Regions from separate parts of the Ramlibacter sp. PS3R-8 genome, predicted to be linked through region 1. Evidence: riboswitches for the same ligand, from Rfam matches in the RefSeq annotation. Region 1 holds a riboswitch; the other holds the start of a gene.
The links. A riboswitch is a leader RNA that binds a small molecule or an ion and turns the genes downstream of it on or off. The one in region 1 is predicted to bind thiamine pyrophosphate.
Positions count from the first base shown of each region.

Region 1 (7,196 bases):
CAGGTTCACTCGCAGTTGCAAAAGCGCCTGCGCGGAACGGGCCTGGGCCTGTCGCTGAGCAAGCAGCTGGCCCAGCTCATCGGAGGCACGGTACGCCTGGAAAGCGAGCCCGGCAAGGGCTCCACCTTCTCGGTCACCATCCCCACCCACCTGGAGGACGCGAGGCCGGCATGATCGAGTCCGAGGTCATCATCGCCACCATCGACCGCTCGGCCCACACGGTGCTGGTGGTGGATGACAACCCGTCCACGCGCTATTCGACGGCGCGGGTGATCCGGGCTGCCGGTTTTCGAACGGCGGAAGCGGCCACGGGACGGGAAGCGCTCGACATGGCGGCGCAGGGCATCTCGGCGGTCGTGCTCGACGTCCACCTGCCGGACATCGACGGCTTCGAGGTCTGCCGAAACCTCCGCGCGCGTCCGGTGACAGCGCTGCTGCCGATCGTCCATCTTTCGGCGGCGTACATCCGCGACGAGGACCGCGTCGCGGGGCTGGACGCGGGCGCCGATGGCTACCTCGTCCACCCGGTGGAGCCGGCCGTGCTCGTCGCCACCCTGCAGGCGCTGATCCGCGCGCGGATGGCGGAGGACAGTCTGCGGCGCAGCGAACAGCGCTTCCGCGCCATCTACGACCAGGCGCAGAGCGGCATCGTGTTGCTCGACGAGCAGGCGTGCTTCGCCGACGCGAACCCGGCGATGCTGCGCCTGCTGGGGCGCTCGCGCGAGGAATTGCTCGGGCGGCCCATCACCGCCCTTGCGCCGGTCGAATGGCATCGGCTGATCCAGTCGCAGCTGAACCTGCCGACCGCGGAACGCGGCCCCTGGCATGGCGAATTCCCGCTGCTCAACGCGCGCGGGCGGCTCGTGCATTTCGAGTGGAGCATCTCGTCGCACGTCGAGCCCGGCGTGCGCATCGCCATCGCGATCGACGCTTCGGAGCGGTTCGAACTGGAGCAGCGCCGCCGCGACGTGCTGGAGCGCGAACAGGCGGCACGCCTGGAGGCCGAGCGCCACAGCCGCACCAAGGACGATTTCATCGCCGTGCTGTCGCACGAACTGCGCACGCCGCTCAATGCCATCGTGGGCTGGGTCCACATCCTCAAGCGCCGCGGCACCACGCCCGAGGGCGAAAAGGGGCTGGCGGCGATCGAGCGCAACGTCAAGGCGCAGGCGCGCATCATCTCGGACATCCTGGATGTTTCGCGCATCAATTCCGGCAAGCTGCGGCTGGAGCGGGAATGGGCCGATCCGGCCGAGCTGATCACCAGCGCGATCGACTCCCTGGCCGGCAGCATCACCGAACGCGGTTTGCGCGTGGAGACCGACCTGGAGTCCGCGCACAAGCCGGCGTGGCTGGACCCCGGGCGCTTCCAGCAGATCTTCTGGAACCTGATGACCAACGCCATCAAGTTCTCCCCGCAAGGCGGCCAAGTGCTGGTCACGCTGCGCCGGGAAGACGACCGCCTGACGCTGGAGGTGCGGGACTTCGGCCAGGGCATCGACAGCGCGTTCCTGCCCCACCTGTTCGATCGCTTCACGCAGAGCGACTCGCCGGGCAACCGCCGTCATGGCGGTCTCGGTCTCGGTCTCTCGATCGTCAAGCACCTGGTGGACCTGCATGGCGGCCAGGTGCGGGCGCACAGCGCCGGAGCGCAAATGGGGACCAGCATGTACGTCGAGGTGCCGGTGGAGGCGACGCGCGAGGCGCAGGCGGAAGACGCACCCGAGTCGGAGTTCGGGCCGGAGGAGGAGTCCGGTGTCGACCTGCACGGGCTTGACATCGTCGTCGTGGAGGATGACCGCGAAGCCAGCGAGATGATGACGCTGGTGTTGGCCGACCGCGGCGCCAGCGTGCGGGTGGCAGCCAACTACGACGCGGCAGTGCGGCTCCTGGAGCAGGAGTGGCCCGACGTGCTGGTCAGCGACATCGGGCTGCCGGGCCGCGACGGTTACGAACTGGTGCGGCAGGTGCGGCAGATGGAACACGCGCGCGGTGCGCCGCGGCTGCCCGCCATTGCACTCACGGCCTTTGCCCGCCCCGAGGACCAGCGCAAGACGCTCGACGCGGGCTACGACCTGCACTTGAGCAAGCCGCTGAAACCGCACCTGCTGCTCAGTGCGATCCGCCAGTGCTGCCCACCGCCTGCGGGATCCTGAGTGCCTACCGACGGTCGCTTGGCTGACCAACTCCTGAAAGCCCGCCGGCGCCTGCCTAAGCTTTGAGCAGCGCAGTCAGGTCCGCACCCAGCCTCGATTCTGCAGGCATGCAGGCCTCCAAACATGGGCGCTTGTCCACAGCAGCGGTGGATATCTCCGGCAGGTGCGCGCCGGGAAAGCGCTTGACACCGGGGCTGCATTGGCGCTGGCCAGCATTCCGGTCGCGTCAGCGGCTCGGCTTGTCCTTGCTGAGAAACTCGCGGACTTTTTCCGCGCGGTCGCCCACGGCGGCCACGGCTTCCTTCAGGCGCTCTGGCGTCGTGTTCAGGGACTTGGCCCAGTCGCGCAGTTCGTAGTCCTGGTTGATGTTGATGCGCTCGCGGTCCTGGCCGCCGGTTTGCGATTTGTCGTCGGACATGGGGGACACTCCTGGATGAGATGCAGTCCATCCTCTGCCGCTGCAACGCGCCGTTACGTAGGAACCGCACCCATAATCAAGTGCGTATCACCCGACCGAAAGCACCCATGCGCCTTTCCCTCATTGCCTGCTCCATGTTCGCATTCGCCGGCCTCACCGCCGGCGCGCAGACCGCCAAGGTCACCACGCCCAGCGGCATCGTCGTCGAGACGCTGCAGGCGGGCAGCGGAGCCTCGCCCAAGGCCACCGACAACGTCAAGGTGCATTACCGCGGCACCTTTCCGGATGGCCGTGAATTCGACAGTTCCTACAAGCGCGGCCAGCCCACCAGCTTTCCGCTCAACCGCGTCATCCCGTGCTGGACGGAGGCCGTGCAGATGATGAAGCCGGGCGGCAAGGTGCGCATCACGTGCCCGCCGCAACTGGCCTATGGCGCCAGCGGCGCCGGTGGCGTCATCCCGCCGAATGCCACGCTGGTGTTCGAGATCGAACTGGTCTCCGTCGGCGGGTGAACCCGGGTGGACCGCGGGCGCGTTCGCGGACAGAATCGCGCCCCATGGCCACCTCCCTGAACCTCTACTACGCGCCGGGCACCTGTGCCCTGGCATCCCACCTGGCGCTGGAATATTCCGGCGCGCCCTACCAGGCCACGCGGCTGGACTTCAAGCAGCAGCAGCAGCGCTCGCCCGAATTCCTGCGCGTCAACCCCAAGGGGCGTGTGCCGGCGCTGGTCACCGACCGCGGTGTGCTGACCGAGACGCCCGCCATCCTGCAGTTCGTCGCGCAGTCGTTTCCGCAGGCCGGCCTGGCGCCGCTGGACGACGCCTTCCTGCTCGCCAAGGTCAACGAATTCAACAGTTACCTTTCCTCGACGGTGCACGTGAACCATGCGCACAAGGGACGCGGCTACCGCTGGGTCGAGGCGGACGACAGCGCATCGCTCCAGGCGATGCAGAAGAAGGTGCCGCAGACGATGACGGAGTCGTTCACGCTGATCGAGGAGAAGATGCTCCAGGGCCCCTGGGTGCTGGGCGAGCGCTTCAGCACGAGCGACCTGTACCTGTACACCATCTCCCGCTGGCTCGAGGGCGACAGCGTCGACGTGCAGCGTTTCCCCAAGGTGGCGGACCACCTGCGCCGCATGGATGCGCAGCCGCAGGTGAAGAAGGTGCTCGCGTCGCAGCAGGCCTGACATGGCGTACGCCCCCTTCGATCTTTCGGGCCGCGGGGCCGTCGTCACCGGCGGCAATGGCGGCATCGGCTACGGCATGGCGCGCGCACTGCTGGCCTGCGGCGCGCGGGTGGCGATCTGGGGCTCCAACCCCGACAAGACGAAGCAGGCGCAGGCAGCGCTGGCGCAGGACTGCGGTGACGCCGGCCGCGTGCACGCTTTCACCTGCGATGTCGGCGACGAGGCGCAGGTGGAGCGGGCTTTCGCGGATTCCATCGCCGCGCTCGGCCGTGTCGACAGCTGCTTCGCCAACGCGGGCGTCTCCAGCAAGGGGACGCTGCTGACCGAGATGACGCTGGAGGAGTTCCGGCGCGTGCAGCGGGTCAATGTCGAAGGCGTGTTCCTCACCTTCCGCGCCGCTGCGCGCCACATGGCACAGCACGGGCAGGGCGGCTCGCTGGTGGCCACGGCCAGCACGGCGGCGGTGGAAGGCGCGGCGCGCAACAGCCACTACGGCGCGTCCAAGGGCGCCGTGACGTCGATGGTGCGCGCCCTCGCGGTCGAACTGGCGCGCCATCGCATCCGCGTCAACTCCATCCTTCCCGGCTGGATCGTGACCGACATGACCGAGCGCTCCGTGCAGAACCCCAAGTTCGCCGATGCCGTCATCCCGCGCATCCCCGCCCGCCGCTGGGGCCAGGCCGACGACTTCGGCGGCATCGCCGTCTACCTGGCCAGCGACGCGTCGAGCTACGCCACCGGCGAGCAGTTCCTCATCGACGGCGGCTACACCAAGTTCTGAGCACTTCGAGGTGTCGGGGTGCGCCTGCGGCGCAACCCGACCTACGGGGAGCCCCGTGGAGGTCGGGTTGGCGCAGCGCACCCCGACGCCCTGTGTCACAATGACCGCAGCTCCGGGGTGTACGCGACGCGTGCTGAGACCAGACCCGTGAACTTGAACCGGTTCAGACCGGCGGAAGGAGAGCTGACAGCCTGACCCCCACCGGGGTTGGGGGCGAAGCCTTCGGAGCACCTGCTTGCCTGCGTACCGAAGGAGCGCCTCGATGCCATCCCCCGCCATCTTCCAATACACCCGGGTCCTGTCCATCGCGGGCTCCGACTCGGGCGGCGGCGCGGGCATCCAGGCCGACCTCAAGACCTTCGCCGCGCTCGGCTGCTTCGGCATGACGGCGATCACCGCCCTCACGTCGCAGAACACCCTGGGCGTGCGCTCCATCCACGCCGTGCCGCTGGAGATCCTGCGCGACCAGATCGATGCGGTGGTGGAGGACATCGGCGTCGACGCGGTGAAGATCGGCATGCTGCATTCCGCCGCCACGGTGCGCGAGGTGGCCGGCGCGCTGCAGCGCCACCAGCTGCGCACCGTCGTGCTCGACCCCGTGATGATCGCCACCAGCGGCGCGGTGCTGATCGACGACGAAGCTGTCGACGTGCTGGTGCGCGAGCTGTTTCCGCTGGCCACCGTGGTCACGCCCAACCTCGACGAGGCCGTCCTGCTGGTCAAGCAGGAATTGCGCAGCGAAGCCGACATGGAGCAGGCCGCGCGCAAGCTGTTGGAGATGGGCGCGCGCGCCGTGCTGCTCAAGGGCGGGCACTTGAGCGGCGACACGGTCAGCGACCTGCTGCTGGCCCGCGGCGCGGCGCCGATGTGGTTGCGCGCCCCGCGCATCGCCAGCGGCAACACGCACGGCACCGGTTGCACCTTGTCCAGCGCCATCGCCAGCCACCTCGCCCTGGGCGCGGACCTCGGGCAGGCCGTGCGGCAGTCGCGCGACTTCGTGCGCAGTGCGTTGCAGGCCGGCGCGCCGGTGCGCACCGGCGCCGGGAGCGGCCCGCTGAACCACGGGTTCGCGCCGCACGCGATGCAGTTGCGGCCGCTGCCATGAGCCGCCGGGCCGCCCCAAGGCGAATCCCGCAGCGCGTAGCGCGGAGGGTAGTCCAGTGAACCATGTCCTGATCGAGATCTTGCAGGCCTTCCTGGGGCAGGACGGATGCACCGACGCCGAGTTCGACCGCCTCGCGCTGCAGCTCTTCGCCGGGCAGCATGCGGGCAACGCCGCGTTCCGCCGCTTCTGCCAGGTGCGTGGCGTCGCGCCGCGCACGGTGCGGTCCTGGCACGACATCCCTGCGGTGCCCATCACTGCCTTCAAGGAAGTGACGCTCAGCTGCGCGCCGGCCGACTCGGCCGAACGCGTGTTCATGACCAGCGGAACCACGCGCGGTGACGTCAAGGGCCGCCACTACCATCCGACCCTTGCGGTCTGGGACGCGTCCATGACGCGGACCTTCGCCGCGCGCTTCATGCTAGGCACGCAGCAGCTGCGCATGGCCATCCTGTTTCCCAGCGAGCAGGAGATGCCCAACTCCTCGCTGGCCCATTACCTCGCGCTGGCCGCGCAGAAGTTCGGCACCGCGAACAGCCTGTATGCAGTCAGCCTGCAAGGGATGGACGTCGAGCCGCTGCGCCGCCTGTTGCGCGAAGCCGAGAGCACGCAGCAGCCCTGCGCGCTGCTCGGCGCCAGTTTCAGCTTCGTCCACCTGATGGACGAACTCGCGCGCGGCGGCGAAACCTTCCGCCTGCCAGCGGGCAGCCGCATCCTCGACACCGGCGGCTACAAGGGCCACTCGCGCGACCTGCCCCTGGAAGATTTCTACGCGGGACTGTCCGCCACCTTCGGCGTGCCGCGCTCGCTGTGCATCAACATGTACGGCATGACCGAGCTGAGCTCGCAGCTCTACGACGATGGCAACGCGGTCGTGCCTTCCGTCAAGTCGGGCCCGCACTGGCTCCGGTCCCGGCTGGTCGATCCGCTTTCCGGCCGCGAGGTTCCGCGGGGCGAGCGCGGCGTGCTGGTCCACTGCGACCTCGCCAACTTCAATTCGGTCACCACCATCCTCACCGAGGACGTCGGCATTGCGGTCGATGGCGGATTCCTGCTCCTGGGGCGCGCGGAAGGTGCGCAGGCCAAGGGGTGTTCGCTGGCGGTGCAGGAATTCCTGCAGGCGGCGCGTCCATGACCGCGCCCTGGAAGGCCGGCCACCTGCCCGGGCTGGACGACCGCGACGTGGCGTGGCACACCCTGGCCTTCGGCGCCGGCGCGCAGCGCGTGGAGGTGCACGTGCCTGCGCTGCAGCCGCAGCAACTGACCGCGCTCGCCGTTCGCGTGCGCGCAGCCGCCCGGCGGGAACTGCGCACCTTGCCGGTCTCGCAGATCATCCGCATCGTCGACGCGGCGATCTCGCGCCTGCTCGACCCCGCGGATCCGTACCGCCTGCAAGCGCTGCACCTGTTGCCGGCCGTCAGCGGCTACGACGCCGAGATGGTGCGGCTGGGGCTCGACGGATACCTGCAGCGCTTTCGGGCGCCGCAACTGCATCGCTTCGTCGCCGAGGACTTCGCCAATCCCAAGGTGCTGGATGAATTCCAGCC
Region 1 covers NZ_JBBHGT010000008.1:161,773-168,968, forward strand. Annotated here, with positions in the region: gene WG902_RS21880 (sensor histidine kinase) at 1-174, shown strand, start outside; gene WG902_RS21885 (hybrid sensor histidine kinase/response regulator) at 171-2,156, shown strand; gene WG902_RS21890 (DUF3606 domain-containing protein) at 2,383-2,574, opposite strand; gene WG902_RS21895 (FKBP-type peptidyl-prolyl cis-trans isomerase) at 2,682-3,086, shown strand; gene WG902_RS21900 (glutathione S-transferase family protein) at 3,131-3,766, shown strand; gene WG902_RS21905 (SDR family NAD(P)-dependent oxidoreductase) at 3,768-4,547, shown strand; TPP riboswitch at 4,651-4,744, shown strand; gene thiD (bifunctional hydroxymethylpyrimidine kinase/phosphomethylpyrimidine kinase) at 4,810-5,652, shown strand; gene WG902_RS21915 (LuxE/PaaK family acyltransferase) at 5,708-6,784, shown strand; gene WG902_RS21920 (acyl-CoA reductase) at 6,781-7,196, shown strand, end outside.

Region 2 (7,196 bases), on a different contig from region 1:
GGCGAGCACCGGCGTGCCACGCGGCGCCATGATGTCGATGGCCTGGTGGCGGCGGCCCTTGCCGCGGCCGGAGTGGAAGGTGTCACGCAGCTCTGAAGGCCGCACACCCTCGACCGGAACCACCAGGCGGCGGCCGGCCAGCAGGTCGTCGATGGCGCGGGCGGGCCTGGTGTCGGCATCGCTCGCTGCCGCGGGCGCCGCCTTTTTTGCAACTTTGGGGCGAACCGGCTCCGGCACGGCGGCTGCCACCTCCGGCGCGCGCACGGGATCGCCGCTGGACGGACCGAGCACCAGCAGAGCGAGCATCAGGAAACCCCAGGCAACTCCCATGCCCCACGGTAGCTTTGCGGTCGAGGCACCGCTGTCAGCACCGGCGGCGCTAGCGCGTCAGTGCGGGGCGTACGCTTGTCGGTCTCTCGTGCACGAAATCACGGTTTCAGCCGGATCCATACCGGCGCATGGTCGCTGGGCTTGTCCCGACCGCGATGTGCGGCATCGACTTCGGCCTCCAGCAAGCGCGGCGCCAGGGCCGGGCTCAGCAGCAGGAAGTCCATGCGGAAACCGGCGTTGCGGTGGAATGCGGCCTCGTTCACCCAGAAGGTGTAGATGCGCTCGTTGGGATGCAGTGCGCGCGTGGCATCGACCCAGCCTTGGGCCAGCAACCGTTGGTACAGCGCGCGCGTCTCGGGCTGCAGCACCGCATCGAAGCGCCAGGTGCCGGCGTTGTAGATGTCCGCGTTGGTGGGCACCACGTTGAAGTCGCCTGCCAGGACCATTGGCCGGCCCGCGTCGGCCAAGGTCTGCGCATACGCCACCAGCCGCTCGAACCAGGCCAGCTTGTATGCGAAGTTGGGGCTGCCGGTCGGATTGCCGTTGGGCAGGTACACCGAGGCGATGCGCAGGCCGCGCACGTCGGCCTCGAGGTAACGGGCCTGGCCGTCGCTGTCGTCGCCCGGCAGTCCGCGCCGGACTTCCACCGGCTTCTCACCGCGCGCCAGGATGGCGACGCCGTGGTGCGACCGCTGGCCGTGCCAGATCACCTGGTAGCCCGCTGCCTCGATGGGCTGGTGCGGGAAGGTCGCATCGCCGGTCTTGATCTCCTGCAGGCAGGCGACGTCCGGCCGCGACTCGGCCAGCCACTCCAGCAGCCGCGGCATGCGCCCCTTCACGCCGTTGACGTTGAAGGTCGCGATCTTCATGGTTCAGAGCACGAAGGGGCGGCCGGTCACTTGCGTCGAAGGCACCGCCATCTCCTGGCGCGCCATCACGCCGGCTTCATAAGCCAGGCGGCCCGCCTCGATGGCGAGCTTGAACGCGCGCGCCATGGTCACCGGGTCGTGCGCCTGCGCGACGGCGGTGTTAAGCAGCACGGCGTCGAAGCCGAGTTCCATCGCCTGCACCGCATCTTTCGGCGAGCCGATGCCGGCGTCCACCACCAGCGGCACATCCGGCAGCCGCGCGCGCAGCGTGCGCAACGCACTCGGATTCAGCAGCCCCTGGCCGGAACCGATCGGCGCGCCCCAGGGCATGAGGATGCGGCAGCCCGCGTCCAGCAGGCGCTGGCAGGCGACCAGGTCGTCGGTGCAATACGGGAAGACCTCGAAGCCCTCCCTGGCCAGCACGCCCGCCGCTTCCACCGTCTCGAACATGTCGGGCTGCAGCGTGTGGGCGTCACCGATCACCTCCAGCTTGATCCAGTGCGTGTCGAACAGTTCGCGCGCCATGCGCGCCAGCGTGATCGCTTCGCGCGCGGTGTGGCAGCCCGCGGTGTTGGGCAGCAGGCGAGCGCCGCTGGCGCGGATCATGCGGAAGAAGTCGTTGGGCGCGTCGGATGCGCCAAGCTGGCGCTTGAGACCGACGGTCACCACCTGCGCACCGGAGGCGGCAATGCTGTCCTGCAGCACCTGGGGCGACGGATAGCGGGAGCTGCCGATGAAGAAGCGGCTGTCCAGCGTGGTGTCGGCGATCTGCAATGCCATGGGGTTCATCCTCCGGTGATCGGCTGGAACGTGAAGACCGCGTCGCCTTCGCGCAGGCGCGTTTGCGCGCGGGCCGCGCGGGCGACGAATTCGCCGTTGACGGCGGTGGCCAGCGACTGCGGCGGCTGGCCGAGCGCGGCGACGAGATCGGCCAGGGTCTCGCCTTCGGTCACCGTGCGCGCTTCGCCGTTGAGCGTGATCTGCAGCGTCATGCCAAGACTCCGGACAACGCCTGTTCCACCAGCGCCGGGGCGATCAGCCAGCCGTGCCGGAACAAGCCGTTGATGCGCACCAGCCCGTCGGCCACTTCCAGGTGCGGCAGGTTGTCCGGCAGCGCAGGGCGCAGGTTCGACTCGCTGTGCACGATGCGCGCCTCGGCCAGTTCGGGCACCACGCTGTGCGCGGCGGTCAGCAGCTCCACGGTGCTGCGCAAGGAGACGGGCGAGCGGTCCTCGCTTTCGATCTCGCTCGCGCCCACCACGACGATGTCATCGGCGCGCGGCACCAGGTACACGCGATGGCGCGGATGCAGCAGGCGCACGGCCCGCTGCAGGGCGACGCCGGGCGCGTGCAGCCAGAAGATCTCGCCGCGCACGCCGCGCACCGGCAGTTGCGGCCGCGCACCGGTGCCGCGCACGTCGAACGCGACGTCGAAGCGCAAGTCGCCTCCGGCGGTGCGCAGCACGCCGGGCTCCACCGCGGCCACCGGGGTGCCCCAGTGCCACTGCGTCCCGCCAGCGCCGGCGGCCAGCGCGTGCATCGCCTGCACGGAATGGATGCGGCCTTCGCAAGGCAGCAGCCACGCGTGCGGCGGGCCCTGCACGGCAGGCTCCAGCTCGCGCAGCGCTGCAGGCGTGAGCAGTTGCGGCGCGTGCGTCGCAGGCGCCTTGCGCAGCAACAGGTCGACGATGCCGCGCGCAGTGCCTGCGTCGCCGCGATGCGCCACCAGCAGGCTGCCGCGGGTGTCGAACTCCACCGGCAGCGGCAATTGCGCCAGCACCTGCGGCCACAGTTCCAGCGAGCGCAGGCCCATGTGGAACACGGCCTCGTCGGCGCATTCCAGTTCGGCGATGGGGCTCAGCATGCCGGCCGCGGTCCAGCCGGCGGCGCCGCGCGCCTCGGCGTGTGCTGCGGGGTCGAAGACGTGCACCTCGTGGCCCGCCGCGCGCAGGCGGAACGCGAGCAGGCGGCCGAGCAGGCCGGCGCCGGCGATGCCGATCTTCATCGGCAACCCGCCGCGTGCAGTGGAGAGTGTAGGAACTTCATGTGCCTCTTCTTACGCCGGTACGAACCGGATCAAGTTCACGGGTTTGGTGTCGCCATCTCAGCGAAGCGGCCTGCGGCCGATCGCACCCCGGAGCGGAAACAAGTATACCGGCGTCGCCTCGACTAGACTGCGCGCCAGGAGACAAGACCATGCCGGTGACGAGCTTCCGTTTGCAGGTGAACGGCCAGGAGCGCGAGGTCGAGGCAGACGAACAGGCGCCCTTGCTCGACCTGCTGCGCAACGCCTGCGGCCTGAAGGGCACGCGGTTTGGCTGCGGCACCGGCGAGTGCGGCGCCTGCCATGTGCTGGTGGACGGCGCTTCGGTGCCGGCTTGCGACACGCCGGCCTGGGCCGTGCGTGGCAAATCGGTGGTCACCGTGGAGGGGCTGTCCGAAGGTGGAACACCGTCGCGCCTGCAGCAGGCGTTGATCGACGAGCAGGCGGGCCAGTGCGGTTACTGCCTCAGCGGAATCCTGGCCAGCGCCACCGCGTTGCTGGCGCGCATTGCGCAGCCGAGCGAGATGCAGGTGCGCGAGGCGCTCGACCGCCACCTGTGCCGCTGCGGCGCCCACAACCGGATCGTGCGCGCGGTGCTGCGCGCCTCGGGCAAGGAGGCGGTGCGATGAGCGACCTGCCGACGAACCTGAAGACCAATCCCCGCCTGTCGAACTGGCTGTCCATCGAGGCCGGCGGGCGCGTGGAGGTGCGCAGCGGCAAGGTGGAACTGGGACAGGGCATCACCACGGCGCTGGCCCGCATCGCCGCGCAGGAGCTGGACGTCGCATTCACGCGCATCGCCATGCGGCCGGCCAGCACCGACGGCGCGCCCAACGAAGGCTTCACATCGGGCAGCCTGTCGGTACAGGACTCCGGCAGCGCGCTGCGGCAGGTGTGCGCCGAAACCCGCGCGCTGTTCCTGGACGAAGCGGCGCGCCGCATGGAAGTGTCGCCCGCGGACCTGGTGGTGCGCGACGGCGAGATCCGCGTGCGCGGTGCGGCGCAGCTGCCTGGCACGAGCTACTGGGAGCTGGCCGGCGTGATCAGCCTCGATCGCGATGCGACCGGCCAGGCGCCGCCGCAAGCGCCACGCACCTCCGATGCCGACGAGCCGCAGCGCCTGGACCTGCCCGCGAAGATCCTCGGCCAGCCGGTGTTCCTGCACGACCTGGAACTGCCCGGGATGCTGCACGGGCGGGTGCTGCACCCGCCATCGACGCTGGCGCTGCTGCGGGACGTGGACATCATGGCGATGAAGGGCCTGCCCGGCGTGGTGGAAGTGGTGCGCGATGGCAGCTTCCTCGGCGTGATCGCGCACACGGAGCAGCAAGCGGCGTTGGCGTTGCGCAAACTGGAATCGGTCGCCCGCTGGGACGAGCAGGCGACCCTGCCGGACGCCAACGCATTGCCGGCTTTCCTGCGTTCCCAGCCCGCGGAGACCACGGTTGTCTCCGAAAGGAATCTCGACGCGGCGGCGCCGGAAGGCCGGCGCTTCGCAGCCAGTTACGCCAAGCCCTTTCTCGCGCATGCCTCGATCGCGCCCTCCTGCGGCGTCGCGCGGTTTGCGGCCGACGGGAGCCGGCTGGAGGTATGGACCCACGCGCAGGGCGTGTACCCGATGCAGCGGGACCTGGGCCTGCTGCTGGAGCAGCCGGCTTCCTCGATCACGGTGACCCATGTGCCCGGCGCCGGCTGCTACGGCCACAACGGCGCCGACGACGCCGCGTGCGAGGCGGTGCTGCTGGCGCGCGCCGTGCCCGGCCGCGCGGTGCGCCTGTTGTGGAGCCGCGCCGACGAACTGGGCTGGTCCCCTCTCGGGCCTGCAATGAGCGTGGACGTGAAGGCAACGGTGGACGACGGCGGCCGCATCGTCGACTGGGAGCACGAGGTCTGGTCGAATGGCCACAGCCTGCGGCCGGGCCGCGCGTCTTACCCGGTGTTCCGCGCGGCGATGTTCCTCGGCAAGCCGTTCACCGCGCCTGTCGCGATCAACATGCCGGTGCCCACGGGCGGCGGCGCCGAGCGCAACTCCATTCCCACCTACGGCTTTCCCCGCCACCGCGTGACGAACCATCGCGTGCTGGCCATGCCCTTGCGAACCTCCGCCCTGCGCGGGCTGGGGGCCGTCGGCAACGTGTTTGCCGCCGAGTCCTTCATGGACGAAATCGCGCAGCAGCTGGGCGTGGATCCGCTCGCCTTTCGCCTGCGCCATGCCGCCGACGACCGGACCCGCGCCGTGCTGGAGGAAGCAGCCCGCATGGCGGACTGGCAGGGGCGCAAGGCGCGGGAGGGCGAGGGCTGGGGCCTGGCCTTCGCGCGCTACAAGCACAACGGCGCGTTTTGCGCCGCCGTCGCCCAAGTGGACGTGCAGCGCGACGTGCGCGTGCGCAATCTCTGGCTCGCGGTGGATGTCGGCCGGGTGGTGGTTGCCGACGGCGTTCGCAACCAGCTCGAAGGCGGCGCCATCCAGACCGTGAGCTGGGCCACCCGGGAGGAGGTCCGCTTCGACGCGACGCGTGTCACCAGCGACAGCTGGGAGAGCTATCCGATCCTGCGCTTTTCCGAAGTGCCCGCCGTGCACATTTCGCTGTTGGACAGGCCGGCGGAGAAATCGGTCGGGGCGGGAGAAGCCACGCATGGCCCGGTGGCCGCGGCGATCGCCAATGCCGTGGCGGATGCGGTCGGGGTGCGGGTGCGGGAGTTGCCGCTGACGCGCGAACGGCTCGAACAGGCATTGCAGCAAGCCTGACGGACGCGTTTTCGTCCGACAGCAGAGCCTCACGTAGGTCGACGCGCACACGGCTGGGCCAGCGTGCAGCAGAGCCGTTTCCACCGCACGGCTGGAAGAAATTACAGGGCTACCGCGGCTTCAGCTTCTCCTACGTCCCTGTCGGATTTCTGCGGACGCCTGCTGCGGTGCTTCGCCGTGGCCGGGAAGAAGATCGACTGACTACCGTGAAGTGTGCCGAGCCGGAGTGCGCGGCATCGCAACAACCACTCACTGAAGGATCAAGGCATGAAATCGACCAAGTACACCCTCTCCACCCTGGCCGCCGCGGCGGCCCTGGCATTCGGCAGCGCTGCGATCGCGCAGGGCGCCGGTGGCGGCAGCGCCGGCGGCGCGGGCGGCGCAGCGGGCGCGGGCACCAGCGCCGGCGCGGCGGGCAGCGGGGGCGGCAGCATGGGCAGCGGCGCCGGGGGCAGCGGCTCCAGCACGGGCTCGGCATCGACCGGCGGCAGCGCGACGGGCTCCAGCGCCACGGGCACCGGCACGCGCACGGACAGCACGGCGAGCGGCACCTCGGGCACCACGATGGGCTCCACCTCCAGCTCCACTCCGAGCACGACGGGCAGCACCTCGGGCTCCACCCCCACCACCGCCGGCAGCTCCACCTCCGGCACCGTGGGCAGCTCCGGCTCCACCTCCGGCACGGTCGGCGGCTCCGCCTCGGGCACCGTCGGCAGCACGGGCAGCAGCGGCTCCCTTGGCAGCAGCGGCACCGCGGGTTCCTCGTCCTCCGGCACGACCCTCGGCGCTTCGGGCTCGAGCAGCGGCTCCACCATGGGCTCGTCGAGCAGCGGCTCGTCCAGCATGGGCGCATCGGGTAGCGGCGGCACCGTTCGTGCAGCGCGCGCCGACCGCAACTAAGCCACTCCCTCCCAAGACTCCCTTCCAGCCAGCGGCGTTGCCGCTGGCTTTTTTACGCGCGGGGTTCGGCAGGGGTGAAATCGTCGGCGCGCAACTCGATCGGCTGGCCGTGCGGCGTGCGGTCGGCGGCGTGGTCCCAGGCCCGCTGGTAGCGTGCGAGTTCGGTGGGTGACGCAGCTCCCCGCGCGGCCACGATGTCTTCCAGGGCGCCGAGCCACTGGCGGTAGTACGCTTCACCCGCGTCGGCACCCTCTGCCGCGGGTTCGGCGCGGATGCGCGCCGCCAACGCCTGCGCCCACTCGGG
Region 2 covers NZ_JBBHGT010000004.1:327,820-335,015, reverse strand. Annotated here, with positions in the region: gene WG902_RS16550 (M23 family metallopeptidase) at 1-330, opposite strand, end outside; gene xth (exodeoxyribonuclease III) at 429-1,199, opposite strand; gene WG902_RS16540 (thiazole synthase) at 1,203-1,979, opposite strand; gene thiS (sulfur carrier protein ThiS) at 1,985-2,191, opposite strand; gene WG902_RS16530 (FAD-dependent oxidoreductase) at 2,188-3,204, opposite strand; TPP riboswitch at 3,236-3,346, opposite strand; gene WG902_RS16525 ((2Fe-2S)-binding protein) at 3,396-3,872, shown strand; gene WG902_RS16520 (xanthine dehydrogenase family protein molybdopterin-binding subunit) at 3,869-5,992, shown strand; gene WG902_RS16515 (hypothetical protein) at 6,253-6,837, opposite strand; gene WG902_RS16510 (nitrile hydratase accessory protein) at 6,945-7,196, opposite strand, start outside.
Region 2: linked by a shared signal. The riboswitch ahead of WG902_RS16530 (FAD-dependent oxidoreductase) and the one ahead of thiD (bifunctional hydroxymethylpyrimidine kinase/phosphomethylpyrimidine kinase) in region 1 are both predicted to bind thiamine pyrophosphate.